Regions from separate parts of the Shewanella sp. DAU305 genome, predicted to be linked through region 1. Evidence: predicted binding sites of a transcription regulator. Region 1 holds the regulator's gene; each other region holds the start of a gene.
What was found. The regulator MetJ, encoded in region 1, represses methionine synthesis genes. The targets are predictions, from matches to a motif close to TAGACGTCTAGACGTCTA.

Region 1 (10,414 bases):
GAGCTTAGTGAAAGTGCCCCAGTGCCAGTTCAGCGGGGTCGAGTTTGAAGAGTGTAAGTTAGTCGGTATCGATTGGACCCGCGCCGCATGGTCGCGTTTATCCTTTGCCGCGCCCTTTTCCTTTAAGCAATGCATCCTAAATGACTGCTCATTTTTAGGCTTGTCCCTCGATGAAATCATCATCGAAGAGTGCAAGGCCCACGATGTCGATTTTCGCGAGGGCAGTTTCAACCAAGCCAATTTCACCTACACGGATTTTAGCCATAGTCTGTTTGGCCGAACTCAATTATTGGAGGCGGATTTCAGCGAGGCCTCCAATTACGATATCGACATTTTTAACAATAAAATCAAAGGCGCTAAGTTTAGCCGCGACGAAGCGATTCGCCTGCTCAACTGCCTCGATATAGAGTTAATGGATTGATGCGATTGTAATCAGTTTGCGCCCGCTAGTGCGATGTTCTTATCCTGCTCGGGTAATCGCAATTGACTGAAATGTCAGTTTTCTTCTAAGCCGCCAGTGTCCAAGCTGGCGGCTTTTTTCTGTCTTCTCCGTCGATGTAAAGCCTGTTCCCAACAAGCCTATTGATCTTATTCACGTATTTCAGCGTCAGTCTTAGGTTTTAGTTGCGATAGATCACACCGAGCTTCCCCATGTGGTTTACCACAATATCCGCCTACCTCTTTCGGGATAACAATCTTTGTGGATGAGCAGTGTATTCAGCGGATGCTGGTATTTTGAAGATATAGCGGCGCTGTTTTAATGCTTTTATAACTAAAAAAGTAATCAAATCAGTGAGCAAACCTCTGCTCGATGGCGCCACAAATGGCGACTGACGGGTGGGATGAGCGTGATGGAGGTAACCATGATTGAGCTTAATAGGCGAACCTTTTTAAAGGGAGCGGGAGCGAGTAGCGCCACGTGTGCGTTAGCCAGTCTGCTGCCGGGCAGCTTAGCGGCATTAGAGAATAAGCAGCTAAAGGGCATGGGCAAGGAAATTGCCAGTATTTGCGAAATGTGTTCAACCCGTTGCCCGATTTCGGCGCGGGTGATTGAGGGCAAAAACGTCTTCATTAGTGGCAACAAGGCCGCTAAGTCCTTTGGCGGTAAAGTGTGTGCCCGAGGCGGCGCAGGCCATAGCTTACTGTACGATCCACAGCGTATCGTTAAACCGTTAAAGCGGGTTGGCGAGCGTGGCGAAGGCAAATGGGCCGAGATCAGTTGGGATGAGGCTTATCAACTTATCGCCGAAAATCTAAATAAAATCAAAAAAGAACATGGCCCAGAGGCAGTGGCATTCTCGTCTAAATCGGGCTCACAAGAAAAGCATTTGTTTCACCTCGCGACCGCCTTTGGTAGTCCAAATACTTTTACCCACGCGTCGACTTGCCCTGGTGGTTATGAAATTGCCGCTAAGGCCATCTTTGGCACTAAGGTCAAACGAGATTTAAGTAACTCTAAATACATCATTAACTTCGGCCATAACCTGTATGAAGGCATCAATATGTCCGAAACCCGCGGCATGATGGCGGCGCAAATGGACAAAGGTGCCAAGCTGGTGGTGTTCGAGCCAAGATTCTCCGTCGTGGCCGATAAAGCCGATGAATGGTACGCCATTCGCCCCGGTACCGACGTGGCCGTCGCCTTGGCGTTATGCCATGTATTGATTGAAGATAATCTTTACGACAAGGCATTCGTCGCGCGCTATGTGGAAGGCTTCGAAGCCTTTGCCGCCGAAGTGAAAGCTTATACCCCTGAATGGGCCGAAACCATTTCCGATGTACCTGCCAAAGACATTCGCCGCATCGCCCACGAATATGCCGCTAAAGCGCCCCATGCCGTGGTCGATTTTGGTCACAGAGCCACCTTTACCACCGAAGAGTTTGAGATGCGCCGCGCCCTGTACGCCGCCAACGTCTTGATTGGTAATATTGAGCGTAAGGGCGGGATTTATATCGGCCTGAAACCCGGTGATTACAACAAGCTTGCCGGTGAAGCAGTTGCGCCCGTATTGGCAAAACCTGGCGTGAAAGACATGCCAAAACCAGCAGCGAAACGAATCGATCAAGTGGAAGAACAGTACGCCATGATGTGGACATCGGGCGGCGTCTACCAAACCATTCTCGATGCTACCTTAAGCGCTGTGCCTTACCAGTTACACGGCTGGGTGATGTCACGCACTAACCCAATGCAAACCATGACAGACAGAGCACGCGTAGTTGAAGCCATGAAAAAGCTCGACTTTATCGCCGTGTGTGATGTGTATATCAGCGAAACTGCCGCCTATGCGGACGTGATTTTACCTGAGTCCACTTATCTTGAACGTGATGAAGAAATTGCTGACAAATCCGGTAAAAATCCCGCCTATTATGTGCGCCAACGTGTGGTTGAAACCTTAGGTGATACTAAGCCTTCTTGGCAGATCTTTAAGGATGTGGGTGTGGCTATGGGCCTTGGCGAGTTCTATCCATGGGAAAACATGGAAACCCTGCAAATGCTGCAGGTGAACCGCGACACTGACCTGCTGCGCCGTATCAAAGACGAAGGTTTTGTGAATTTTGGTAAACCAATTATGTTGTGCGAGCCTAAGATGGTTGCCGAGTTTATTAAGGCATACCCCAATGCGCGACCTGCCGATGACGACGGCACTTTCGCCAGTGCACTCACCTTTAAAACCCCGAGTGGCAAGATTGAACTCACCTCCGCCAAAGTGGAAGCCATGGCACCGGGCCGTGGGGTGATCAAGTTCCGCGAAGTGCATCTTAAAAAAGCAGATGAGCTGTACTTTATCCAAGGCAAAGTGGCGGTGCACACCAATGGCGCCACCCACAATGTGCCTATGCTCGCTAACCTGATGTCGGATAACGCTGTGTGGGTTCACCCCGTCACAGCGGGCAAGTTAGGGATCAGCAATGGCGACCCAATCCGCCTCACCAGCAGTGTTGGCACAGAAGAAGGCCATGCCTTAGTCACGCCGGGCATTCGCCAAGATACTGTATTTGCTTACATGGGCTTTGGTTCTAAAAACAAAGAGTTGGTCAGAGCAACAGGCAAAGGTATCCACTGCGGTAACTTACTGCCGCACGTGACTGCTCCTGTGTGTGGCATGACTGTGCACACCACGGGCGTCACGCTGGCAAAGCGCTAATCGGAGGCTTAAATGAATAAACGATATGTAATGGTGCACGACGAGAATAAGTGCATCGGCTGCCAAGCTTGTAACGTGGCGTGTCGCAGTGAAAATGGCGTACCCGAAGGCGTTACTCGTCTGCAAGTGCGTGTGGAAGGCCCCTTTGGTGAGATGCCCAATCTGCACTTCAAATACCACAGGGTATCTTGCCAGCAATGTGAAGATGCGCCCTGCGTTAAGGTCTGCCCAACGGGCGCAGCCTATGTGGGTGAAGACGGCATTATCTCTATCCATACCGAGAAGTGTGTCGGCTGTATGTACTGTGTGGCAGCGTGCCCTTATAAAGTGCGCTTTATGAACCCAGAAACCAAGGCGGCGGATAAGTGTAACTTCTGTAAAGACAGTCGTTTAGCGCGGGGCGAAGAGCCAGCGTGTGTGACTGTGTGTCCAACCGATGCCTTAGTGTTTGGCGATGCTAATGACCCGCAGAGTGACGTGGCCATCATGCTCAACACTAAAATCACATACCAAGATAAAACCCATTTAGGCACTAAACCTAGGGTATATCGCGTTCCTACCAAAAGAGGGGGGATTTGATTATGAACAATACTTGGGGCGACATGGCGCAATATGATCCTGTCACTTGGCACTGGGTCATCGCCGTTTACCTGTTTATGGCGGGGTTATCCGCGGGCAGTTTATTGATTGGCATTGGTTTACGTTGGGCGAATAAGGAACTCAGCGCCGGAGCCGAAAGCAGCATTCTTAAGGCGGCCGCCATTATTGGGCCTGTGGCAATTAGTTTAGGTCTAGCTTGCCTAGTGTTTGATCTAACCAAACCATTCCACTTCTGGCTGATCTTAATTCACTATAACTTCCAGTCTGTAATGGCCATTGGGGTGCTGGCGCTGCTGGCGTATTCTCCCTTAGCCTTTGTGTACGCCATTATTGTGCTGCGGGATGACTTACCAAAATGGGGTTTGGGTTTCCTAGCGCCTATCGCTACGTTACTTATGCCATTTCGAAAGCTGATTGAAGTATTGTTGTTTGTCCTCGCCATTGGCGTAGGGGCTTACACTGGCTTCTTAATTTCGGCGATGAATGCTTACCCTATGCTCAACACTGCGGTACTGCCTGCGCTGTTTTTAGTGTCGGGTTTATCGGCGGGCGCTGCGGCAAACGCGGTACTGGCACTCTTGCTGTTTAAGACTGACAGCCACGATAAAACTTTAGTCAAGATGCACGGTTTAGAGTTACCTGTGATGGCGATTGAAATCTTGTTCCTGTTCATGTTGTTCTGCGCCTTGTACTTCAAGGGCGGCGCGGCGGCTGCGGCCTTAGCGTCGTTAACCTCTGGGCTATGGGCAAGCGTGTTCTGGATAGGGGTTGTCGGTATCGGCTTTGGTATTCCATTGCTGTTTATGCTGCTACCAGCCGCGACTCGCCACACTAAGGGCGCAATGATCATGGTGGCTTGTGCGAGCTTAACGGGCGTACTCGCCTTAAGACACTTTATTGTGTACGCAGGGCAAAGCTATTTAAGCTGAGTGTAAGCTGGCTTTAAATATTGATATGTCTCGTCCTAAGATAGGTTGACAGTTTTTAGGCCAGCTCCAGTAGCTGGCCTTTTCTATTGTGCACCTGATTAGGGGTTGCCATATTCAAACTCAGATGCGGTCTCATATCGTTGTATATTGCTATCGATTCTCTAACAAGTATCTTCAGCTCCGCAAATGTCCTGCATCGGTGCAGTAAAAACTCCTGCTTCAGTATGCCATTCACTCTTTCTGCTAATGCATTTTGGTAGCAATCATAACCATCCGTCATTGACGGCTGGATTTGGCTCGCCTGAAGCGCATTCTGATAAACTGCTGAGCAGTATTGTAAGCCTCTGTCGGAGTGATGCACTGCGTTGCCGATATAGCGTTTATCTTTTATGGCCATTTTTAACGCTTTCACCACACTCTCGGCTTTCATGTCTTTACTCACGTGATGACCGACTATCTTACGAGAACTGGCATCGGTGACCAGTGACAGGTAGTGCACACCTTGGTCTGACTCAAGATAGGTGATATCGCTGACCAGTACATGCCCTGCATCATGCAGTCCTTCCTCTTTCAGCAGATTAGGATGCTTCTTCATCCAGTGTTTGCTGTACGTGGTTTTTGTGTAGCTTTTCTTCGGTTTAACCAGTAAACCTTCACTTCTCAAATAGGTAAAGAACCCATCTCGCCCGAGTTTAATATCGTGCTCAACCAGCTTGGATTTTATCAGCGTGTAGAGCTTACGGGCCCCTAACCTTGGCATATATTTACGCCAGTACTGAACCCAGTCTTTGATGACCGATAGCTCAGCTCTACGACTTTCCATTCGCGCAACTGCCTGATAAATACCTTGCCTCGACATACCCGCAGCACGACATGCGGCTGCGAGGTTTATTTCTCCGTTGCCTTTTGCTTGCCAGACGTACCGGATAAGTACTTTTTTCTGAGGCCTGCTCCATATTCATTGTCCATGATATCAACCATGCCATTGAGGATTTTGTTACGCAGTTTCTCTTCTGCTAACTCACGTTCAAGGCGCTTGATCGTTTCGGCAGGGGTTTCTTTTGACTTAGGCATAAGGGGATGCTGAAAAGGTTTCGACCAATCGAGTCTACCATGTTTTCTAAGCCAAACGAGTACCGTTGAACGGCCTTGAATGCCAAAACGGGCTTGGGCTTGTTTGTACGTCATTTCGCCTTTTTCGACACGCTCTACAACGCCTAATTTAAAGGCTAAGGTGTAATCTCGTTGTGTGCGCTTACGGCTTGAGTTAATTGATGTTGTCATAAAGAAGTCCTCTTTATGTCAACGTATTTCAGGACGGGACAATAGATAAAGAAAAAGCACTGGTAATGTCAGTGCTTTTTTATTGTTTGAATCTTGAGAAGGTTTGCCAATACAAGCAGGACGCTTATTGGGGTAATAACTCGATAACCGACTTCACCGTTAGCACTAAGGCGCTGATACTGCAGAGGACTAATGTCGCCATTTTAGTTTTATCTTTATCGACACTGCCCACTAATCGCCCCGCGACTAAATACCCTAAAAGCACTGAAGGTAGCAACATCAACGACAGCCACAGGTGCTTTAATTCTAATAAGCCAGTGATCGCCAGAATGACCATAGCTATGGTGGAGCTAAAAATGAAGAAGGCCGACAGGGCGGCGCGAAACTGCGAAGCGTCTTTGCCTGACAATAGAATCGCCATCGGCGGGCCACCAATTGCGGCGATATTGCCGAAGATCCCTGAAACCACACCCGCACCGAAGAGGGTTTTCTTATTCACTGGCAGGCTGAATTTATACAGGCTGAGGATCACTGCGACAGTCACAATGGCGGCGATGGATAACCCGAGTATGGGCTGAGGCGCAAACAGCAACAGACTCGCGCCGATAAAACCACCGGGCACGCGACCTAGGAGTGCATATTGCAAGCCATTGAATTCTAAATGACCACGCTCACGCACTAAGGTCAGCAGGGCGATGGAGAAACCCATAGCAATAACAGGCGCAGGTACGAGCTGCGGATCGACGATATAAAGCAAAGGACTGGCGACAACCGCTAGGCCAAACCCAATCAGGCTCTGGGTTAAGGCGCCAAGAAACACAATCAGTGAGGCCAAGGCGAGAGTCTGTGGATCTATCATAGAAAACATAGGATTCCATATAAACAAAAAGGGATCGTTAACGATCCCTATTGATGAGCACTGTGATGTAACTTTGCCAGCGACAAGTCGCTATTCCATGTCTTCCCACTCGATCCCCATCTCGTCCATCAGCAACTTGGCTTCGGCGGGAATGCTGTCTGGGCTATCTTTTGACAGATCTTCATCGTTAGGCAATGGCTGGCCAGTGTAGGCGTGCAAAAATGCCTCACACAACAGCTCGCTGTTGGTGGCGTGACGCAAATTATTGACCTGACGACGAGTTCGTTCGTCCGTAAGGACCTTAAGCACTTTGAGCGGAATAGACACAGTAATTTTTTTTACTTGTTCATTCTTCTTGCCATGTTCAGCATAGGGGCTGATGTATTCCCCATTCCATTCAGTCATTGACTCACCTGTTATAACGCTAAATTCGGGGCAGATTTTAAACCCTTACAAAGAACAGTCAAATTATTGCTACTATTTCTTTGTGATTGCAAACAGATTTCTTTATGTTCAGACGTCTAAACGTCTTAACGCCTATTGACGATGGCGTTGGGCTTAGGTACATTTAGACGTCCAGACATCTCTATCAGTCTACCGAATTTAGGAGTCCACCCATGGCAGAGCGTCAATTAGCCACACTGGCAGTGCGTCAGGGTATCGAAAGCGATACTCAATATGGTGCAGTTGTGCCACCGATTTATTTGTCGACTAATTACGCCTTCGATGGTCATAAAAATCCTCGCGAATTCGATTACAGTCGTTCAGGCAACCCAACACGCTGTATTTTAGGCGAAGCATTAGCGCAATTAGAAAAGGGCGCCACTGGCATAGTGACCTGCACTGGCATGGCGGCCATCACCTTAGTGACCACTTTGCTCGGCCCTGATGACCTGTTGGTTGTGCCCCACGATTGTTACGGCGGTTCTTACCGTTTATTTACTAACTTGGCGAAGAAAGGCCAGTTTAAGTTGATTGTGGTTGATCAAACCGACAGCCAAGCGTTAGCCGCCGCTATCGGGCAGAATCCTAAGATGGTGTGGCTCGAAACTCCATCTAACCCGCTATTGCGAGTGGTGGATATCGAAGCCATTGCCAAGGCGAGCCATGAGGTCGGCGCGCTGGTGGTGGTCGATAACACTTTTTTATCGCCGATATTGCAACAACCCCTATTGTTAGGCGCGGATATCGTTATCCACTCCACCACTAAATACATCAATGGCCACAGCGATGTGGTTGGCGGCGCTGTGGTTGCTAAAGATGCACAAATCGGCGAAAGCTTACATTGGTGGTCGAACACGTTAGGCTTAACGGGGTCGGCTTTTGATAGCTACTTAACCCTGCGCGGCCTACGTACCTTAGCGGTGCGAATTCGTGAACATCAAACCAATGCCCAGCGCATTGTTGAGGTATTGACGCAAAGCCCTGTGGTGAGCAAAGTTTATTACCCTGGTCTTGCGGATCACCCTGGTCATGCGATTGCAGCCAAGCAACAACAGGGCTTTGGCGCTATGCTGAGTTTTGAGCTCAAGGGCGGCGAGGCAGAAGTGGTGGCCTTTTTAGGTGCACTCAGCTTATTTAGTGTGGCGGAAAGTTTAGGTGGCGTTGAAAGTTTGGTGGCCGTGCCCGCAACTATGACCCACAGAGCCATGGAGCCGCAGGCGCGTTTTGAGGCAGGCATTAAGGACACCCTATTGCGTCTATCGGTGGGTATTGAAGATGCCGCCGATTTAGTTGCAGATATTCAAGCAGGATTAGCCGCCGTTGCGGCTTGTCAGTAGAGGAATAATAGATGGCACGTTGTCACTTACATAAATTTGGTGGCTCCAGTTTAGCGGATGCCGATTGTTATCGTCGAGTCGCCCATATCCTGTTAACCCACGGTCATAGCGATGACCTTGTGGTGGTCTCTGCGGCGGGTAAGAGCACGAATTTCCTGTATAAATTATTAGCGCTGCGTGATGCGGGTCAGTTGTGGCAAGAAGAATTACAAGTGCTGACCAGCTATCAACAGGGGTTGGTAGAGCAGTTATTGTCGAACGAACAAGCCCGCGATCTGCGCGAGCGTTTGGCGACAGATCAGGCGCAACTCATCAGTTTATTGTCCCTCGACGAACGTAACGAATACCAAGTTAACCATGTGGTGAGCTTTGGTGAACGTTGGTCGGCACGCCTGATGGCGGCGCTGCTGCGCGAATCTGGCGTGGCGGCAAGCCATGTGGATGCCTGTTCAATTTTAGTGGCCGATGAAGCCGCCGTGCCGCAAATTCGGGTGCAAGAATCCCGCGCTAAAGTACAAGCGCTATTGGCCGCCCACCCAAATGAACGCTTAGTGATCACAGGCTTTATCTGCGCTAACGAGCGCGGCGATACTTTATTACTTGGTCGTAATGGTTCAGATTTTAGCGCCAGCTTGATTGCCAGCCTTGCCGATATTGAGCGCGTGACCATTTGGACCGATGTGGAAGGGGTGTTCAACGCCGATCCTAATAAAATCAACGATGCAAAATTATTGAAAAGCATGTCACTTGCCGAAGCCGACCGCTTAGCGCGTTTAGGCTCGCCGGTATTGCATTCGCGCACTTTGCAGCCTCTGTTTAATACCGAAGTGAGTTTAGCGGTGCGCTCAAGTTATGCATCACACACCGACTTTACCTTGATTGCGCCCCACAGTTCGTCTGCGAGCGCGCCTGTGGTGACGAACCTCAATGCTGTCGTCTTGTTCGGCTTTAAGCTCACGGGTGAATTAACGAGCTTATTAGATTCGTTGATCGCCGCGGGTTTAACGCCATTGGCCCATTGGACGTCTGCCCATCAAAGGGTTGAGCTTGCCTATACCGCTGAAAATCAAAAACAAGTGCAAAGATTGCTCGACGCCGAGGCACAAGCATTAGGGATCAGCGAACAACAGATCAACACAGATCTCGGCCTAGTGGCGTTAGTCAGTGCCGATGCCGAACATTATCGCCGCAGTTTTGCTCGTTTATTAAGTCGTGATGCTAAACCTTTGTTTAGTGGTGACTTAAGTTTAGTGACGCTGGTGCCTCAGTCACAGGTGAATCTGTTAACCCAAAAGGTACACCGCCGCTGCGCTGGGCCGCGTAAACGCATTGGCGTCTTACTGCTCGGCGTGGGCAACATAGGTGAGGCTTGGGTCGATTTATTTAAGTCGGTGTCGCCATCACTGGATCATGAACTCGAAGCCAGCGTTGAGTTAGTCGGTTTAGTCAGTTCGAGTAAAGCCTTGATTAAATCCACAGGCATTAATCTTGCCGCGTGGCAGACTGAGTTTAATGCCGAGGCTACGCCTTGGCAGTACGAGCACTTGTTCGAGCAATTAGAACGGGTTAACTGCGATGAGCTGGTGGCCTTAGATATCAGTGCCAGCGCCAGTTTGACACTGCAATATCCAGAGCTATTCGAGCGTGGCATCCATGTGGTGAGCGCGAATAAACTCGCAGGCTCGGGCCCACTGCCTTTCTACCGTGAGTTAAAACAGCAACTGGGTAATCGTCGTTTATTTTGGCGCTATAACGCCAGCTGTGGCGCGGGTTTGCCTATCCAACATGCGTTAAATGATCTGCGTAACAGCGGTG
Region 2 (10,414 bases), 250 kb from region 1:
CACTAGCGCCCATATTGATGATATTCGCACCCAAGTGCGTGCATGGCGTGCCAAGGGCGAAACTGTCGCCTTTGTGCCTACCATGGGTAATCTCCATCAGGGACACATTACTTTAGTCAAAGAAGCGGCGAGCAAGTGCGACCATGTGGTGGCCTCTATTTTCGTTAATCCAATGCAATTTGGTCAGAACGAAGATCTGGATGCCTACCCACGCACACTCGCTGCCGACAGCGAAGCCCTCACGGCTGCTGGCGCTGAGCTGTTATTCACTCCAACGCCAGCCGTGATGTATCCCAAGGGTCTAGAGCAACAAACCTATGTCGAAGTCCCTGGGATTTCCAACGTGCTTTGTGGTGCGAGTCGTCCGGGGCATTTCCGTGGCGTTGCGACTATCGTTTGTAAACTGTTTAACATAGTACAGCCCGATGTGGCCCTATTCGGTAATAAAGACTATCAACAGCTATTAGTGATCAAAACTATGGTTGAAGACTTGTCATTGCCGATTGAAATTATCGGTGTCGATACCATACGTGAGGACTCAGGTTTAGCCATGAGTTCGCGCAATGGTTACCTCACTGCCGCAGAAAAAGCCGCAGCGCCTGCGCTAAAACAAGCCATAGATGCCATGGCCGCAGGGATCAAGCAAGGCGAAAGCTTTGAGCAAGTGACTGAGCAAGCAAAAGCCAGTTTAGTCGCGGCTGGTTTTACGCCGGATTACCTCGAAATTCGCCACGCTCACACGCTGGAACAAGCCCAAAATCAAGATCAAACCTTAGTGATTTTGGCCGCGGCCTATATAGGCAAAGCGCGGCTTATCGATAACTTAAGGTTCGATCGCTAACACTTAGCGTTATCAATCAGTAAAGAATCCGCCTTCTTAGAAGGCGGCTTTGACTTGCCCCTGGAAGGGGCTATTCCAAGAACCTACATCATCTGCAACGACAATTGAGCCTCATGTTCCTGATCTTGTTTATCTTGATGGCGTACATATCGTCTAATGATTTCTTCATTAATCCCTACTGTATCTACAAAATAACCTCTGGCCCAAAAGCTATTGCCCCATAGCTTTTTACGTACATAAGGGAATTTATTGAATAGCCTTATCGCACTTCTTCCTTTCAATACTCCCATCAGCGTTGATACTGACAGCTTCGGCGGGATTATGACTACCAAGTGAACGTGGTCTATCTGAACGTTTAATTCTAAAACCTCACAACCCTTCATATTGCAAAGGATATAAATTGACCTATATAACTCCTTACCAAGGTTTCCTTTTAAAATTTTAAAACGGTACTTCGGAGTCCAAACAATATGATATTTGCAACGCCAATAAACATGTGATGAACTTCTATAATCGCCCATGCTTTTCGTTTCCTCTTACTTGTGGTGAATAAGAAGTCTCTTTTAGCATGGGCGTAATTCAGGCTATAGCCTCAAGGAACAATCACCACCGCCAGAGGCGGTGGTTTTGGGATGACAATAAAAAGGAGCGCTCGCTCCTTTTTTTATGTTTTAATCTCCCTAGCACCCTCAATTTTCTTGTTTAGAATCAACCCTAGCGCCAAAAAATTGAATCGTCAAAAAACTGGTTTTATCCCTAAACTTACGCCATAGTATGATGCAGATGTTAACGCTAAGTAAAAAGTTGGCCACGACAATAAACGCAGTAAATTTGCCCCTTTACTGATATATGGCTAATACTTTAATGCCTTAGGTTTAATGGCTCAAGAACCCAGCGTCCCACCAGGACGAGACATAAATCACTGGTTGAACAGACTTAATAACGCGAGCGTTAAACTAACTTTTTATCAACTGTAATCAAATGATTAAATCATAATCGCTATGCTAGTGTACAAAGGATTTGTCGCCTAATGGCAAGACTGATACTCACCCTAATTTGTGTTATGTTGCCTAGTGCAGTACAGGCAAATACCATTTATAAATGCCGTAAAGATGACAAAATTGTCTTTAGCCAAACCGCTTGCCCGCAGGAATTTAGCCAACATAAAATCGAATATCAGTTGGGGATCACCACAGAAGTCGACTCAGATAAAAGGGACATTCCAGTCGATCCCCTGCAAGCGCTACTGAATCGCCAAACCATTTCTAAAGAAAAATTACTGCAATTACTCGATGGCGAGATCTATCGGCTTAAACAAGAGAACAGCTATTTTGAAATCCTGCGCGCCAGTGAATTACAAAAACTAGAACGTAAGCGTTATTGGCAAAATAAGGAAAAAAGCGATCCTGAATACATTAACGAAATGGACGATATCAATACTCGCTTCAATGCGTTAACCGTAAGCAATAACAGTGCGATGCAGCAACTGAAAGATCGTAAAAGCCAAATCAGTACTGAGGTATCCCCTGAAGAATCAAAAGAACCAGAAAAACACTGATCTGATATAAAAGTTAGTGCTCAGCTTGCTACTCATTCACCAAGGAATTCGACCACTATGGTCGAATTTTTCAACTCATTAAACCGCTCATTGACTCTTCATCACTCTCTAAGGACAGCCGTAGATAAAACCACCTAGCTCGCCTTTTAACACGCTGTAATACCGCTAAATAGCCTTTGAATTGAGTCAATCCCACAACACTATTCCCACCATATTTCCTATAACTTGTTTCCCCGAAAAATATCACGCTACAGTCGATGCATTGCTTAATTTTGTTGCACCATTGTTTAAAAGCCATGAGATAACTATGCAACGAATACGACTTAACTACTAGCCCAACTAGACTACTCAGCCTAAAAAAACATTCTCTAAAAAACAGATAAAAGTTACTGAATCAATTGGATAACGATACATTCATCATTTATCTACTGTGAATCCTTTGCGTAATAAATACCCTTTTGGCCAATTGCGACATATCAGCGGGACTCGTATCTTCAGGGCTGAATTTGGAGTGCCTGTTGTTTTAGGCAACCCAAGATATTTGATGCAAGGAGTCACCCGTGCCAAATACCTCGATACGCTTTTTGGTACCGCTGATCTTGCTCTGTAGTTGTATGACCTCAGCACAAGAGCTGAATGTCAATGAGTTACCCGTAACCCTGCAGGCATTACTGGAACGTTCCGGTCGCGATAATCTTATCGAGCTGGTGCAACAAGGCAATGCCAACCAAGGATTACTGTTCCAATCAGGCAACGATAACAAGGCCGATGTGACACAAGTAGGCAATGATAACGATGCGCTAATCACACAAATTGGTTCAAACAATGAAGTGCAACTACTGCAGGTCGGCAGTCAAAATACGGCTTCAGTGACACAAATTGGCAACGACAATCTAGTGCAACTGAACCAACTAGGAAGCGGCAACTTTTCGATTCAACAGATTGCAGACGGTGCTGCAATCTCAATAACTCAATATTAAACAGGGAGCGTCACATGAAATCACAAGCTAAAAAATCACTTATTGCTTTAGCCATTGCAACGGGTTTAAGCGGTCAAGCTTTTGCCGCCAGTACTGTGAGCGAGATTAGCGTAGTGCAAGCGGGTCAAGGTCAAGACACGTTAGTTTCACAAACGGGTGTCATTAACGCTGCAGCGGTTGTGCAAACGGGCACAGATCAAACCGCAACAGTTATCCAAGACGGTGTGTGGCATGAAGCCGCGATTAATTCGACGGGTGTTGATAACAAAGTCCAAATAACGCAACAAGTTGACTGGCATGTGGCAAGTGCAAATGTTGTCGGTGACAACAACAATGTCAATGTGTCGCAAGACGGTTTCTTTAACCAAAGCAGCAATGATGTTACTGGCAACAATAACACGGTATTCGTTAACCAATTGGGCGAAGTCAACGAAAGCCAAGTTGAAATCACTGGCGCTGAAAACACAGTGTTTGTTGAGCAAGAAGGCGATGCTAACTTTGCAGTATTCCGCGTTGAAGGCAGCAACAACGATGGGAAAATCACCCAAGTCGGTGACAACAACCAAGCGGGTTTAATTGCCCTTGATTTAACCGCTAACGTGGGTAACAACAACGACGTTTCTGTTAATCAAAAAGGTAACAACAACTTTGGCGCAGCTAAAGGTATTGCAGGTAATGACAACACTGTAGATATGGACCAAAAGGGTGATAACCATGTTGCCTTCGTTTACGCACTTGCAGGCAGCGACAACGATATTTCAATGGATCAAAAAGGTAACGGCAACACGGCTTATCTTGCTATGACTACGGGTGATGACAACACTGTCGATATTACCCAAAATGGCAGCGGCAACACTATCGGTGATACTTTAGTGGCCGATATCCAAGGTAATGACAACGATATTACTATCACCCAAAAAGGCGATGTCAACGGTGCAGAGTTCCAAGTATGGGGCGATAGCAACGACGTTGACTTGAAACAAAAAGGCGATGCTAACTTCGCGACCTTCGGTGCATACGGTACAGATAACGACTTCGATTTATCTTCTAAAGGCGATAACAACGAAATCGTTGCCTTCGCATCAGGTGAAGACAACAGTATCGAAGTGAGCCAAGAAGGCGATGCTAACTTTGCCTATGTCGATGCAGTGGGTAGCGATAACGAAGTTGATGTTGAGCAAGATGGCGCTCAAAACGAAGCCGTCATTTCCATTGCTGGCAACAATAATGCCGATGTCACTGCACTGCAAAATGGCGATCTTAACCTTATCGATTTAATTATCGAAGGTGATGAAAACACTGCACAAATTGCTCAATCAGGTAACGGTAACTGGATTGGTGGTGACGCAAGTAGTTCATTTGAAGTAAGCGGTGATAATAACAGCCTGTTGATCACTCAAACAGGTAACGATAACTTAGTACTAGGTTCTCAAGCTGGTAATAACAACAGCATCAGCGTTAATCAATCAGGTAATATGAACGTTGCTACTGTAGTGCAATACTAGTCAATCCTGTTAAAACCACCACAGCTACACTCTTTGGTGGTTTATCAAAAGGGTGTTGAACAAAAAGCGGGAATGTTTAAATAAACATTCCCGCTTTTCTATTCTGATTAACCAGTAATTATTAACATTAACCACTCAAAGCGAAAAGCTAACGATCAATATCTTTAACTGACTAACTGCACAGCTCAAAGTGAGTCTGATAGGTTTGTGCCCAACGCAACAACTCAACACGATTACGGGACTGGGTTTTACGGAAGATAGAGGAAATATGAGCCTTCACCGTATGTTCGCTGATGCACAATCTGTGGGCGATTTCTTTATTCCTCGCGCCACTCGACACAAATTGAATGATAGTGCGCTCACGGGAAGTTAGCATCTGCAGCATAGCCACAGTATCGGAGGGCATCTCATTGTTGCCATCGAGTTTTTGTACTACACGACGGAACATCTTACTCAGTAGTGTTCTGTCGTACCACAGCTCCTCTGCCACCATTTTACGTAAACCTGTTAACATCAAATCCATACGTTGATCGGCAAATAAAATGCCTCGAATGCCAAGTAACATAGCTGACTCTTGATCTAAAGAGTCTCGCTCGACTTGATACAGCGCCACGGGGAAGTGTGATACTAAGCGCGAAGCCAGTAAAGGGATCCCCTTGTTATCGAGTGCAGAGCCTTTTTGGGTGATCAGATAAAAACTTCGACGACTCTTATCTAAATCTAATTCCGCCGCATGCTTAACGATACGAGTTTTCAAGCCTATGGATTCAGCGAGTAACGCTAAATGACATGGCGCTGCCATTTGATGTAAAAAAACTAATTCATTAATTGTGCTCAATGACTCTCCTCCCTGAAAAGTATTTTCTATTAGCAAAATGGTATGTTTGACCAGCCTCTTTAGTTAGATTTTTAAACATTCCATTAACCTAGTTGATTTTGACTAGTTAAAGACTGAAAAACATCACCCAAATGTACTATTCCCTCTTTAATCCTAGTAAGTTCGACTAACTAACCACAGATAATTTGAATAACAGTAGAAAATACCATTGAACTTAATCAACTCACGAAACCTAGTACTTTCAAACTATGAAGATATCAGCCCAAAGTTGCAACATAAAGATAACATTAAAATGTGACAGCTAAATGCCATCACACTCACGCCAAATTTTTTATGGAAGGATGAACGCAACTCACTGCCACTAGCTCCTGAGTTTAAGTGCTGCTATTTGCTTATCTTGAAAACGAGACAATAAAACGAGTGCGACAATTGCGCCAATTAATGCCATCAACATATCTGATTGAGTATCCCATACATAGCCTTGGGTGCCCAAAAAGGCTTCGGCGCCTTCACCTGTTGCCACGGCAACCCACCATTCGATGAGTTCATAAAACGCCGAAAACGCGAGCACAAAACACGTGACTAAAAACGCACACCAAGCACCGGGTTTGACCGCTTGATTACGCAGCATAATTTCACGCGCTAACATGGCAGGGATAAAGCCTTGAGCAAAATGACCTAACTTGTCGTAATTATTACGTTCTGAGCCCATCCAATGGGCAATAGTGTCGAATAATGGCACTTCAGCATAGGTGTAATGTGCGCCGACAAACAACACACAGCAATGGGCTAACACTAAAACATACACCAGCGGCGTTAATGGGAAGCGTTTGCGGGTAAAAAATAGCAGTGGCACAGCCACTAATGCTGGAACCGCTTCGAGCCACCAAGTGAAAGAATCTGCGGGATTTATCACCGACCACACGAGCACTAAGAGGTAAATAGCACACCACGCGATTTTGTTATTCAATGTTTCTTCCTCTTATGCGATATTGTTCTTAATTTAGAATATTAACTTTAGCCATCTAGCCCTCCACACTGAGTAAAAAAAGTGCTATTTTGGTGGGTGAAGGTTGTCAGCATATCATAAGAAACATTTCTATTAATTAGAGGGTACCCATATCATGGCGAAACATTCGCTGGACAAGGATAAGATCAAGATCCTGCTGTTGGAAGGCGTCCACCAATCTGCGGTCGATGTACTTGAGCGTGCGGGATACACCAACATCGAATACCACAAAGCCTCATTAGGCGATGAAGCATTAATTGAATCCATCAAAGATGCACATTTCGTGGGACTTCGTTCACGTACCCAATTAACTGCCGAGGTGCTAAAACGCGCCGAGAAGTTGATCGCGGTCGGTTGCTTCTGTATCGGAACCAATCAAGTTGATCTTGCCACCGCCGAATCCCTTGGTATCCCAGTATTTAACGCGCCATTCTCCAATACTCGCAGTGTTGCCGAGCTCGTGATTGGCGAAATCATTATGCTGATGCGCGGTATCCCTGAGCGTAACGCCATCGCCCACCGTGGTGGCTGGATGAAAACCGCCGCTGGCAGCTACGAAGTGCGCGGAAAAACCTTAGGCGTAATCGGTTACGGTCATATCGGTACTCAGCTTGGCATTCTGGCTGAGACGCTGGGCATGCGCGTTGTGTTCTTCGATATCGAAGACAAACTGCCGTTAGGCAATGCACAGCAAATTCATTCAATGGAACAATTGCTGGCGCAATCTGACGTAGTGAGCTTACACGTACCAGAAACCCCACAAACCAAAGACATGATAGGCGCAGCTGAATTTGCGGCGATGAAAAAGGGCAGCATCTTTATCAACGCATCACGCGGCACTGTAGTCGATATCGAGGCCTTAACAGTCGCACTCAAAGAGCGCCACCTTGCGGGCGCGGCGATTGATGTGTTCCCAGTTGAGCCGCAATCGAATGACGATGAATTTATCAGCCCACTTCGAGGTCTTGATAACGTATTGCTGACACCGCATGTTGGTGGTAGTACTGCTGAAGCCCAAGAAAACATTGGTATCGAAGTCGCTGGCAAGCTCGCTAAATACTCAGACAATGGATCGACCGTATCTGCAGTTAACTTCCCTGAAGTTTCGCTGCCTATGCATAAAGGCACCTCACGCTTACTGCATATTCACCAAAACCGTCCAGGCGTGCTGATCAAGATCAACCAAGCCTTCTCGGAAAAAGGCATCAACATTGCCGCGCAATATCTGCAAACCACCGCAGAAATTGGTTATGTGGTCATGGAAGTTGACACCCACCAAGCCGAAGAAGCCTTAGTAGAGTTGAAGGCCATTGAAGGCACACTGCGTACCCGCGTGCTGTTTTAAGAGTTAAGCCGAATCGCATTAAGCGTTTCGGCTAAAGTACAAAGACTAAGGCGCACATATCATTCACAGATATGTGCGCCTTATGCTTTTGAGCCAACAGGAATTCCGTTACAATCTAGCCTCTCACATCGCCTTCATTTTCAGGATCTCGCTATGACTATTTCAGTTTCTACGCCCCATTGGGATCTGGACGCTTCTTTGCCTCCACTCATGCTTGCCAACTTATCTCATATGGGCCTTATTAAAGTGGTTGGAGAACAAGGCCGCAGTTTCATCCATGGCCAAGTGACCACTGACATCAGCTCATTAGCCGATAACCAATGGCGCTGGGGTGCACATTGCGATCCAAAAGGTAAAATGCTGGCCAGTTTCAGAACCTTTGCCATCCAAGATGCGCTCTTTATGCTGATGCCAAAGGATGCCATTGAAGTCGATTTACCCCAGTTACAAAAATATGCCGTGTTTAGCAAAGCCACCTTAAGCAATGCATCCGCTGAATGGACTCTGCTCGGGGTTGCCGGTGAACAAGCAAGCCAGTTCGTGAGCGAACATTTTGGCGACATTCATCAAGAATTCACGCCCATTGAACATGGCGCGATTTTAAAAGACGCTGACCGTTTCATTTTAATGTTAACCCCAGAAGCGGCTGCAGCTTTAGTGGCCAAATCAAAGTTGAGCGTATTTGATGCCAGTGCTTGGCAAGCGTTAGAAATTATCGCGGGTTACCCCAACCTTGCCGCCAGCCATGCCAGCCAATATGTACCGCAGATGTGCAATCTACAGGCAGTCAACGGTATCAGCTTCAACAAGGGCTGTTACATGGGGCAAGAAACCATAGCGCGGATGAAATATCGTGGCGGCAATAAACGCGCCCTGTATATTCTGCATGGTCATACTAATCTGCAAATCAGCCTAGAGTCAGGCCTTGAAATCGCGATGGAAGATGGCTTCCGCCGTGGCGGCCATATTATTGAGTTTGTACAGCGTGGCAACCAAGTGTTGTTAACTACGGTGCTTGCCAACGATACCAGCAACGATACTAAACTGCGTTTTGCCGACGATGAGCAATCAAGCTTAACGATTCAAGCCCTGCCCTACTCATTAGACGAAGCATAAGGCTTTGATTTAATAAAATGGTGTAGAGATTGAAACAGAATAAAGGCGCCAATGGCGCCTTTAGCTTATCTTATACTCAAGCCCTCGAGCACTTGAGCATTCGAGCATTCGAGCATTCGAGCATTCGAGCATTCGAGCATTCGAGCATTCGAGCATTCGAGCATTCGAGCATTCGAGCATCAGTTTTCCAAATAAGTATCTCGAATAGCGATCGCCTCAGGCAGGATTTCTTTAAACATTTCCACCAGCTTAGGATCAAAATGTTTTCCCGCTTGATTGTCAAATAACTCCATCGTCGCTTCGATCGTCCAAGCCTGCTTATAAGGCCTTTGCGAAGTCAAGGCATCGAACACATCGGCAATCGCAGTGATCCGCCCTTCAAGGGGAATATCCTCTCCCACCAAGCCATTAGGGTAACCTGAACCATCCCACTTCTCATGGTGAGTTAAGGCGATACGACGGGCCATCTGCAATAACGGACGCTGTGTTCACCGATAATTTCGGCGCCGATAGCGGCATGTTGCTGCATGATGCGCCACTCCTCGGCATCAAGCTTACCCGGTTTTTTCAGCACTGCATCGGGTGTGCCGATTTTACCGATATCGTGCATCGGCGCCGCATTAAAAATTAAGTCGCAGAAAGTGCTAGGTAAACCAAGCTTTATCGCCAATATTCGGGCGTAGTGGCTCATGCGTACCACATGTAGACCTGTCTCGTTGTCCTTATATTCGGCGGCGCGGCCAAGACGGCGGATGATTTCGAAGCGGGTTTCTTCTAACTCGTGGGTACGTATTTTAACTTGTTGTTCGAGTAGGCGTTTTTGATCATAGAGCGCAAGATGGGTTTTAACTCGCGCCTTAACCACAGGCGCACTCACGGGCTTAGTGATGTAATCCACTGCGCCCAAAGCAAAACCTTGGGCTTCGTCGGAGGATTCAGATAAAGCAGTCACAAAAATGATTGGAATATGACTGGTCAGCGGATCTTGCTTTAGCAGCTTGCAGACCTCATAGCCATTCATTCCCGGCATCATCACATCAAGCAGAATTAAGTCGGGCCGCGACTTTGCTACTAAGGCTAACGCCCTTGGCCCGTCGATCGCCACTTTGACTTTATAGTCATCACCCAAAATACCGATCAAAATATCGATATTCTCCGGTGTGTCATCGACGACTAATATTGTTGCCTTTTCCATTAACAACTCCACTTCATGCGCTTTGAA
Region 3 (10,414 bases), 420 kb from region 1:
ATCTTCACCGCTGTGTGGATTTTAGAGCAAGTGGCACCGCCGATAATCGCCGGAATGGTTAAGCCTTCGCGGTGGAAGGTTTTCACGTTATGCACCATCTCGTCCAGACTCGGCGTGATGAGCCCCGACATGCCGATGATATCGATATTGTGTTCTTTCACGGCGTCGAGAATTCGCTCCACCGACACCATCACACCTAAATCGAATACCTCGAAACCGTTACAGGCGAGCACCACGCCGACGATATTCTTGCCGATATCGTGCACGTCACCTTTTACTGTCACCATCAAAATCTTGCCGTTAGATTGGCCTTCGACCTTTTCTAGCTCGATATAGGGGTTTAAGTAAGCCACGGCTTTTTTCATCACCCGCGCCGATTTCACCACCTGCGGCAGGAACATTTTGCCCGAGCCGAACAAGTCGCCGACCACGTTCATGCCGTCCATCAAGGCGCCTTCAATCACATCCAGCGGACGTTTCGCTTCTTGGCGCGCGGCTTCGGTGTCTTCATCGATAAATTCGGTAATGCCTTTGACGAGCGCATGGGATAAGCGTTGACTCACTGGCCAGCTGCGCCATTCTAAATCTTCTTTTTTGCCGACCTGTGCGCCATCACCGCGGAATTTCTCTGCGATTTCAAGTAACTGCTCGGTATTGCTCGAGCCTTCGACTGGGCAGGGCAAGTTAAGCACCACGTTTTCGACCCGTACTTTAAGCTCAGGGTCGATATCGTCGTAAATGGCTAACTGACCCGCGTTGACAATACCCATGTCCATGCCGACTTTGATGGCGTGGTACAGGAATACCGCGTGAATCGCTTCGCGTACTGGATTGTTACCGCGGAACGAGAACGACACGTTCGACACACCGCCCGAAATCATCGCGTGGGGCAGGGTGGCTTTAATCGCTTTGATGGCATCAATAAAATCGACTGCATAGTTGTCGTGTTCATCGATACCTGTGGCGATGGCGAAAATGTTCGGGTCGAAGATGATGTCTTCTGGCGGAAAGCCGACCTTATCAACCAGCACCCTATAAGCGCGGGTACAGATTTCGATTTTACGCGCCTTGGTATCGGCCTGACCTTGTTCGTCGAACGCCATGATAATGGCCGCCGCGCCGTAGCGTTTCACCAGTGTTGCTTGCTCGATAAACTTGGCTTCGCCTTCTTTGAGGGAAATCGAGTTAACTATGCCTTTGCCTTGAATACATTTTAGGCCAGCTTCGATGACTTCCCACTTAGAGGAATCGATCATAATCGGTACGCGGCTGATGTCGGGCTCAGAGGCGATCAAGTTTAAAAACTTGTGCATGATCTCGGCGCCATCGAGCATGCCTTCGTCCATGTTGATGTCGATGATCTGCGCGCCGCTTTCGACTTGCTCGCGGGCCACATCGAGCGCTTGCTCAAACTTACCGTCTTTGATCAGCTTTAAAAACTTGGCCGAACCTGTGACGTTGGTGCGCTCCCCCACGTTAACGAACAGGGATTGGGCATCGATAGTCAGTGGTTCCAAACCGGCTAAGCGGCAGGCGACGGGGATATCGGGTAAAACGCGCGGGTTATGTCTGTCGACCGCTTCGCGAATAACGCGGATATGTTCAGGCGTACTACCACAGCAACCACCGATAATATTGAGCATGCCTTCGCGCGCCCAATCTTCGATCACATTCGCCATGTCCTCTGGAGTTTCATCATAGCCGCCAAACTCGTTCGGCAGGCCCGCGTTCGGATGCGCCGACACATAACACTCACTGATGCGGGATAATTCTTCGACGTACGGGCGCAGCTCTTTTGGTCCGAGCGCACAGTTAAGGCCGATAGATAATGGCTTGATATGGCGCAGGGAATTATAAAAAGCTTCGGTGGTTTGACCGGTAAGGGTGCGGCCAGAGGCATCGGTAATGGTGCCCGAGATCATGATAGGTAAGCGGTCACTCGAATGCTGGCCAAATAAGTCATCAAATACCGATTCAATCGCAAACAGTGCAGCCTTGGCGTTTAAGGTATCGAATATGGTCTCGACCATAATGATATCCGCGCCGCCTTCAATCAGCGCCTTAGTGGATTCTTTGTAAGCAGTCACTAACTCATCGAAGCTGACGTTGCGATATCCTGGGTCGTTCACATCTGGACTAATCGAACAAGTACGGTTAGTGGGGCCTAACACACCGGCGACGTAGCGTGGAATGCCTGTGGCAGCAAAGACTTCATCACAGGCTTGACGGGCGAGTCGGGCGCCGGCTAAGTTAATTTCGGCGGACAGCGACTGCATGTCGTAGTCGGCCATGGCAATAGTCGTAGCATTAAAGGTGTTGGTTTCAATGATGTCGGCACCGGCGTTTAAGTAGTCGGTGTGAATTTGTTTGATGATGTGGGGTTGCGACAACACCAATAAATCGTTGTTGCCTTTGACGTCAGTGTGCCAATCTTTAAAGCGTTCGCCGCGATAATCCTCTTCTTCGAGCTTGTGGTCTTGGATCATAGTGCCCATAGCACCGTCTAAGATTAGAATGCGCTCAGCAAGCTGTTTACGAATGTCTGCCAATATCTGGCCGGCTTTGGTAGAGGGTATCGTCATAAATAATTACCTTAAATACAGCTAAGTTAAGTCCAAGCATCGACCCTTGTTATGCTAAGTGCAGGGTAAAGCGTGTTGTGCAGTCCAGATATCGGCTCTCGTTATCGACCCTAGTGAGTGATCTAAATTAGCTAACTTAGTTAGGCTAAGTGCATTCCATTCTGCTCGGTCGACATGTTGACTACTCGTTTTAGTTATTCATTGTTAGAGATTGGTTTTGGACATTTAAACGTATAGACGTCCATAATACGCGACTTATGATTGTCAGGGCAAGGTCAAAATTGACTGACGACAATTGAGTCCTATCAGCACTTTTCACCCAGTTTAACGGCTCTTTTTGTAGGACTAGTTGTAGAGCTAGTTGTTGGGCTAGGGCGTAATTGAGTATATAGGACGACGGGTCTAATGTGGGCTTTCAACAAAATGTGCCACGAGTGATAGACATAGGAATACGATGAAACAAGTTCGATTGTTATTGTTACGCCACGGCGAGTGTGAAGGCGGCGCAATTTTACGCGGCCGTGTGGATGTGCCTTTGAGTGAAAAGGGCTGGCAGCAAATGTCGGCAGCGGTTGAGGCGCAGGCAAGTACCTGCAGCGCGATTTATAGTTCGACTTCACGCCGCTGCGGCGAATTTGCCCAAGCCTTTGCCGCCGAATTGCATTCGACGGCGGCATTGATATCTGAGTCAAGGCCATTGCAGGCGCAGTTTTTATCGGGTTTACAGGAAATTGATTTTGGTGATTGGGACGGTCGTCGGCTCGATGAGCTGTATCAGCAAGAGGGCGAATGCTTAGCGGCCTATTGGCAGAACCCTTGGCAAACACCGCCGCCCAATGGTGAGACTATGGCAAGCTTCGAGTCGCGGGTGAATGGCGCCATTGACCAGATACTCGCCGCCGAGTTTGAACGATTGACCGTCGACTCACATAACGCCGAGCAGGCTGTGGGAGCGAGTCTGGGAGTGAGCGTGGCTGCGGGCGAACTGGCTGCCAAAGTATGGGTGGTGACCCACGGCGGAGTGATCCGTCATTTAATGGCGCGCGCCCTTGGGGTTGAACGGGCGGTGGGCTTTTACAGTCAACTCGATTTACCCGTGGCGGCCGTGGTGAGCATTAATGTGCTGCAGGATGAGCACGGCGTTTGTTACTGGCGTTTAGATTGGCCGAGCGGGCGCTGCGAGTGATCCGCGTTGCCCTAAGGTGAAGATTTTTCTTGTCTTACCAGCGTGATTGTCGATTGCCTATTAAGGTAAATATAGGATAATGCTTTTTCCTGACGTCCCCTGACGCACGCGGCCTTGCAAGGCTGGTGGCAGTGTACCGGATGACGTCACAGAAATAGGTGTTGGGAGTTTTGAGTCGTGCGAGTGTGTTCTGTGGCAGTTATGGCCGAGACACGCTGCAAAGGCTTGAAATCAATCTCAACATAATAGGGAATCGGGGAGCTGCTTGTCAGTCAGCCCGAACTGTGCCCGCAACTGTGAGTGACTTTTTATATTGTTTTCAATAGAAAAGTGACGAGTCAGGAGACCTGCCTATTTCTGTTATCGCTGCGTGCAGCCTTAGTTCTCGAGCGGGTGACTCGAGGGAGCCGATGACAATGTGCACAACCTTTTTTAATTCAGGTTTGGACTCGCTAGGAGCACCACTTTGGTGAAACTCTCTGCCATCCAAACGAGCCATGCTTTGAATGACAGCGACACTCGCCCGTCAGCGAGCCAGACGGTCGCGCTCGATGTCAGCCAGTTAAGCTGGTGTATCGATGGCAAAACCATTCTTTCCAATATTAACTTTGCGCTGCCAACGGGGCAGATGTTGGGTTTGATTGGGCCTAACGGTGCGGGTAAGTCTAGCTTGCTACGCTGTTTGTATCGGTTTGTTCGCCCGACTCAGGGCAAAATTACCCTGTTTGATCAAGATATTGAGCGTTTGTCGCCCAAGGCGTTTGCCTGCCGCGTCGCTGTAGTGCAGCAAGACACGCCGCACTATTTTGATTTAACCACAGAGCAATTGGTCAGCATGGGCTTAACACCGCATAAGGGCATGTTCGATACCAATTCGAGCTGTGATGGCGAGCGCATTACCAAAGCCTTAGAGAAAGTCGGCCTCAGTCATAAAATGCATCAACAGTACGAGCACTTATCCGGCGGTGAAAAGCAGCGTGCCTTGATCGCCCGCGCCATAGTGCAGCAGCCGCAACTGTTGATCCTCGACGAGCCAACCAATCACCTCGATGTGCGTTATCAAATCCAAATCCTCGAATTAGTGCGTAGCCTTGGCATCAGCGTGATTGCCTCTATTCACGATCTCAATTTAGCCAGCGCCCTGTGCGACAGTTTATTGTTGATCCATAACGGTGAAGTCAGCGCTATGGGCACGCCAACTGAGGTATTAACCGAGGCGCGAATTGGTGATGTGTTCGGCGTGTGCGCTCAGGTGTCGACCCATCCACAACATAAAAAGCCCTTAATCAGCTACTTTTATGGCTACCATGATTCGACGCACAACATGGCTAATGCTTTGGCTGAGCGAGGCGAGGGCGGATGATTCAGGGAGTAAACAGCATTTCATCTTACATTTGGGGCGTATCGTGACACCTTTGACGAGACAACAACTGATGCTGGTCGCATTAGGCATAATCACTTTGATAACCCCCATTGCCGCCACGAGTTTTGGCGCGGCGAACATCAGTTTTATGGATGTTATCCAAGTGTTTATCAATAAAATGGCCAACCTCACTCAAGCCAATGGCATGACGGAGCGCATCGTGATGGAGCTCAGACTGCCGCGTATTTTACTGGCCTTTGTGGCGGGTGCGGGCTTGTCTTTGGCGGGCAGCGTGCTGCAAACCGTGACCCGCAATCCATTGGCCGACCCTTATCTGTTTGGCATTAGCTCAGGCGCGTCCTTTGGCGCTGTGGTGATGTTGACGTTATTTACGGGGTCTGGATTTTTTGAGAATACGGGTATGGCGGCGAACTCGGGGATTTTTAGTGGCTCGGGCGCCTTGTCGGGTTTGCTTTGGTTTAGCTTGCCCTTCGGCGCTTTTATTGGCGCCAGTTTGTCGGTACTGATAGTGCTGGCCTTGTCTGGCCTTGGGCTCAATAGCCAAGTGGAGCGCATGTTGCTCTCAGGCGTGGCGACCTCCTTTATGTTCGGCGCGCTAACGAGTCTGCTGCTGTATTTCGCCAGTCCGCAGGCGACGGCTTCTGTTTTGTTTTGGAGTTTAGGCAGTTTTGCCAAGGCCAGTTGGTCCTTATTAGTGCTGCCGACACTGGTGATTGGCGCGAGTTTGTTCATTATTTTAGGCATGAAACGGCAGATCATGGCGTTGCAAGCGGGGGATGAAACGGCGCATACCTTAGGGGTGAATGTGCCTAAGTTGCGACTCAATATGTTGCTGCTCTGCTCCTTGATTACCGCGATTTTGGTCGCCACCTGCGGCGGTATTGGCTTTGTCGGATTAATGATCCCCCACACAGTGCGCATGCTGTTTCCCGGTCGTCAGCCGATTATTTTAACGGCGCTGGTGGGCGGATTATTTATGGTGTGGATTGATGTGCTGGCGCGCTGTTTGTTAGGCAATCAAGAGTTGCCCGTGGGGATTATCACGGCGGCCATAGGTAGCATGTTCTTTTTGCTGATTTTGCGTAAACGCAGAGTCATGGCGTAAACACCTAGTCAGAACGTAATCCTAGAGTCATCTAGCAAGCGCAGACTGGCGAGATAATCAGCATTTTTGTTGATATCTGCCCCGCGATTGGAAATGCAAAATTGGACATGTTAGTCATAGACGCAGGATGCGTTGTGGTTATTTAAGATAATAAGTGGAGTGTGGATGTCTCAGTCAGCCGTGTCTTTTCAAATCAGCCCTGTGAGTAAAGCGCAGGATCCGCTGATCCAGCAAAAAATTGATCTTAAGACTAAGCCGCCCGGCGCCTTAGGTCAGCTCGAATCCTTAGCCTTACAGATTGCCCGCGTGCAAGCGACTGATTCACAACAAACGGATCAGCCACAAAATACTGTGCTGAAAATCGTTCATCCAACCATGTTAGTGTTTGCGGGTGATCATGGTATTGCCGCAGAAGGCGTGTCGATTGCCCCTAGCGAAGTGACGCGCCAAATGGTGCAAAACTTTGCCCATGGCGGCGCGGCGATTAACGTTTTTTGTCGGCAGGTGGGCTTTAGGCTCGAAGTGATCGATTGCGGCATTTTAACGCCAGTCGAAGGGGTTGAAGGCATTATCGATCAACGTCTTGGCGCGGGCACAGGGGCGATTCATTTAGAGCCCGCGATGGCGCTGGAAACCGTCGATAAAGGCTTTGCGATGGCGCGCGATTTAATTGAACGTCACCATCAAGCAGGTTGTAACTTAGTCGCCTTTGGCGAAATGGGCATAGGCAATACCTCAGCGGCGGCGGCCATTATGGCGGCGATCATGCAGCTCGATGTGATTGATTGTGTCGGCCGTGGCACGGGCATTAATAGCGAAACCTTAGAACGTAAACTGATGCTGATTGAGCTGGCGTTATTGCTGCATCAAAGTGCCTTAACTGGGCCCAAATCAGTGCTAGCTTGCCTTGGTGGCTTTGAAATTGTGCAGATGACGGGCGCGATGTTAGCTGCTGCCGAGCGCAAAATGCTGGTGGTTGTGGACGGTTTTATCGCCACGGCGGCAGCATTAGTCGCGGTGCAAATCGCCCCTAATGTGCGCGATTATTTGATTTTCGCCCACCAGTCAGACGAGCAAGGCCATCAGCGGATGTTAGAATTTTTGCAGGCGAAACCTTTATTATCACTCGGGCTGAGATTAGGTGAAGGTACGGGCGCAGCTTTGGCGTTGCCGCTTATTCAAGCCTCAGTAAATTTTTACAATCAAATGGCGAGTTTTAGTGATGCGGGGATTGAGGCTGTTGTATGATGTGCTCTGCTAAGTCGCTTATTTTACTTATTTAAAATAATAACTTTTTAGCCAACCGTTTTAATCTTAAACCTTGCAGCAAGTGTTAATTCACTAAGGATGCTTTATGTCAGAACGCGAAAGCTGGCACAAAGAGATAGATTTGTTTTTAGTTGCCATGGGCTATTTTACCCGCATTCCTATGCCTAAATGGGTCGAAGTCGATAGCGATAAGTTGAATAAGGCCAGCCGTTATTTCGGTCTCGTCGGTCTTTTGGTCGGCCTGTTAAGTGCCATTGTATTTTGGCTGACGCAGAACTGGCTCCCCGCCGGCGTCTCTGTGCTGTTAGCTATGTTGGTTGGCGTCTTGCTCACGGGCGGATTTCACGAGGATGGCCTAGCCGATACCTTCGACGGTTTTGGCGGTGGTTGGACGGCGGAAGACAAGCTACGGATCATGAAGGACTCGCGCCTTGGCAGTTATGGCGCACTGGCGTTGATGTTGGCCCTGCTGCTGAAATGGCAGTTGTTAGTCGAGTTGGCGCTGTACGATCCTGTGGTCGCGGGCTCGGCGCTTATCGTCGCGCACACAGTCAGCCGCGTGGTATCAGCCAGTATCATCTTTAGTGAAAAATATGTCCGCGATGACGAGACCAGTAAGTCTAAGCCGCTATCGCAACATCAAGGCATTAATGAGTTGCTTATCCTGATCGCCAGTGGCGTATTAGTGTTGTTATTCCTCAAGGGGTTAGCGGCATTGTCATTGCTATTGGTGATGATAGGACTGCGCCGTTTGATCATAGTTATTTTTAGACGCCAGATTGGCGGTTACACGGGTGATACCTTAGGCGCGGCGCAGCAAATAGCTGAAATCGTGTGTTATTTTGTATTGCTCGTTGTAGGTAACATACTGTGATCCACCTCGTCCTAGGCGGCGCCCGTAGCGGTAAGAGTCGCTACGGTGAAGCCTTAGTGCGCCAGTACACTGCGCTCGGCTTCGATGCCTGCTATGTGGCCACGGCGCAGGCGCTGGATGATGAAATGGCGAGCCGTATCGCCAAGCATCAAGCGGGACGAACGGACGATGGTATCGAATGGCAATTGTTTGAAGAATCGCTCGCCCTTACGGCACTGTTAAAACGCTTAGCAAAACCTGGGCGAGTGATTTTAGTGGACTGTTTAACCCTTTGGTTAACCAATCAATTACTCGCATCCAACGCCAAGGTTGATGATGAGCCGGCGCCGACAGAGTGGAATGCGACAGACTTTATACCGTCTGCCAGTTCAATCTCTAACGATGAAGCTTTGGAGAATTGGCAGGCAGAGAAAACCGCTTTTGTGGATTCCCTTGCTGAGCTCGAAGGTGTGGTGGTGTTGATCAGTAACGAAGTCGGTTCTGGTATCGTGCCCTTAGGTGAATTGAGCCGACAATTTGTTGATGAAGCGGGCTGGTTAAACCAAGCCGTTGCCGCCTTAGCTGACAATGTCACCTTAGTGGTCGCGGGTTTACCCTTGGCACTCAAACCACTGTAATCTAAATCAGTTAAGTGATGTTGAGACTGAGCTTTTATCTTTATCCCTGCAAACTAAAATAAGTTTTTAACCTTATGCCTTCTTCAAACACAGACAACACAGGCTGTGCCAATGCACTCGATACCGCTAATACCGTTGTTATGAATCCTGCTGCTAATTCGCTTCGGCGCGCAAAAGTCTTGATGGTGCAGGGCACAACATCGGATGCGGGCAAGAGCACCTTAGTGGCGGGGATTTGTCGTTTGCTCACTCGTCAGGGGATTAAGGTTGCGCCTTTTAAACCGCAAAATATGGCGCTCAATAGCGCTGTAACTATTGATGGCGGCGAGATTGGCCGCGCACAGGCGTTGCAAGCCGCGGCCTGTTATCTTGAGCCCCATACCGATTTTAATCCCATACTGCTTAAACCTAGCTCGGACACGGGCGCGCAAATTATCGTTCATGGCAAAGCCCTGACGACGCTGGAAGCCTCTGCATTTTTTGGGCCTAAATCTAAGGATTACAAGGCAATGGCGCTCGGCGCTGTGCTGGAATCCTTCGAGCGATTAAGTGCCCAGTATCAAACCATAGTGGTGGAAGGCGCGGGCAGTCCAGCGGAGATCAATCTGCGCGAGGGCGATATTGCCAACATGGGATTTGCCGAAGCCGTAGATTGCCCCGTGATCATCATTGCCGATATCGATAAGGGCGGCGTATTTGCCCATTTGGTCGGGACGCTGGCGCTATTATCTGAGTCTGAACAGGCGCGGGTAAAGGGCTTTGTGATCAATCGTTTCCGTGGTGATATTAGCCTGTTGCAATCTGGCCTCGATTGGCTTGAAGCTTATACGAACAAGCCTGTTTTAGGCGTGTTACCTTATCTGCATGATTTGCATCTCGATGCCGAAGATGCGCTGATAAGCTCGCCGACCAAAGGCGTGAACAGCCGCTTAAAAGTGCGGGTATTAGTGTACCCAAGGATCAGTAATCATACGGATTTTGATCCGCTGCGGTTGCATCCCGATATCGATTTTGACTATGTGTCATTGCAAACCCAAGCCGCGAGTCACGCCACTCATTTACCCGCTGCCGATTTATTGATCTTGCCCGGCAGTAAGAATGTGCGCGCCGATTTGGCCTTTTTACGCCAGCAAGGTTGGGATAAAGATATTGCCACACACCTGCGTTACGGCGGCAAAGTGCTCGGTATTTGCGGTGGTTACCAAATGTTAGGCCAAAGTATTGCCGATCCCTTAGGGATTGAAGACAGTGCGGGCGATACCGAAGGACTAGGCTACTTACCATTGAGCACAGAACTGAAAGCCGATAAACAGTTACGGCGGGTGAGCGGTGAGCTAACGTTACTTGGGCAAAAGGTTGCAGTGCAGGGCTATGAAATCCACTGCGGCGAATCACGT

Region 2: a site for MetJ is predicted at 6,741-6,758, ahead of serA (phosphoglycerate dehydrogenase). Genes of this name have one in related genera too.
Region 3: a site for MetJ is predicted at 2,809-2,826, ahead of metH (methionine synthase). Genes of this name have one in related genera too.

What each region holds. Positions count from the first base shown of each region.
Region 1 is NZ_CP113808.1:1,122,956-1,133,369, forward strand. It holds gene OX890_RS04960 (pentapeptide repeat-containing protein) at 1-421, shown strand, start outside; gene phsA (thiosulfate reductase PhsA) at 864-3,146, shown strand; gene OX890_RS04970 (4Fe-4S dicluster domain-containing protein) at 3,159-3,725, shown strand; gene nrfD (NrfD/PsrC family molybdoenzyme membrane anchor subunit) at 3,728-4,675, shown strand; one part of gene OX890_RS04980 (IS3-like element ISShes2 family transposase) at 4,731-5,608, opposite strand; one part of gene OX890_RS04980 (IS3-like element ISShes2 family transposase) at 5,608-5,959, opposite strand; gene OX890_RS04985 (sulfite exporter TauE/SafE family protein) at 6,084-6,827, opposite strand; gene metJ (met regulon transcriptional regulator MetJ) at 6,909-7,223, opposite strand; gene metB (cystathionine gamma-synthase) at 7,436-8,599, shown strand; gene OX890_RS05000 (bifunctional aspartate kinase/homoserine dehydrogenase II) at 8,611-10,414, shown strand, end outside.
Region 2 is NZ_CP113808.1:1,373,835-1,384,248, reverse strand. It holds gene panC (pantoate--beta-alanine ligase) at 1-841, shown strand, start outside; gene tnpA (IS200/IS605 family transposase) at 925-1,362, opposite strand; gene OX890_RS06015 (DUF4124 domain-containing protein) at 1,872-2,399, shown strand; gene OX890_RS06010 (curlin) at 2,960-3,379, shown strand; gene OX890_RS06005 (curlin) at 3,394-4,884, shown strand; gene OX890_RS06000 (helix-turn-helix transcriptional regulator) at 5,057-5,722, opposite strand; gene OX890_RS05995 (DUF2238 domain-containing protein) at 6,084-6,692, opposite strand; gene serA (phosphoglycerate dehydrogenase) at 6,847-8,076, shown strand; gene ygfZ (tRNA-modifying protein YgfZ) at 8,230-9,192, shown strand; partial or broken gene OX890_RS05980 (response regulator) at 9,372-10,387, opposite strand.
Region 3 is NZ_CP113808.1:1,547,805-1,558,218, forward strand. It holds gene metH (methionine synthase) at 1-2,582, opposite strand, end outside; gene OX890_RS06685 (histidine phosphatase family protein) at 3,037-3,768, shown strand; cobalamin riboswitch at 3,973-4,137, shown strand; gene OX890_RS06690 (ABC transporter ATP-binding protein) at 4,238-5,131, shown strand; gene OX890_RS06695 (FecCD family ABC transporter permease) at 5,100-6,257, shown strand; gene cobT (nicotinate-nucleotide--dimethylbenzimidazole phosphoribosyltransferase) at 6,423-7,505, shown strand; gene OX890_RS06705 (adenosylcobinamide-GDP ribazoletransferase) at 7,612-8,400, shown strand; gene cobU (bifunctional adenosylcobinamide kinase/adenosylcobinamide-phosphate guanylyltransferase) at 8,397-9,017, shown strand; gene OX890_RS06715 (cobyric acid synthase) at 9,092-10,414, shown strand, end outside.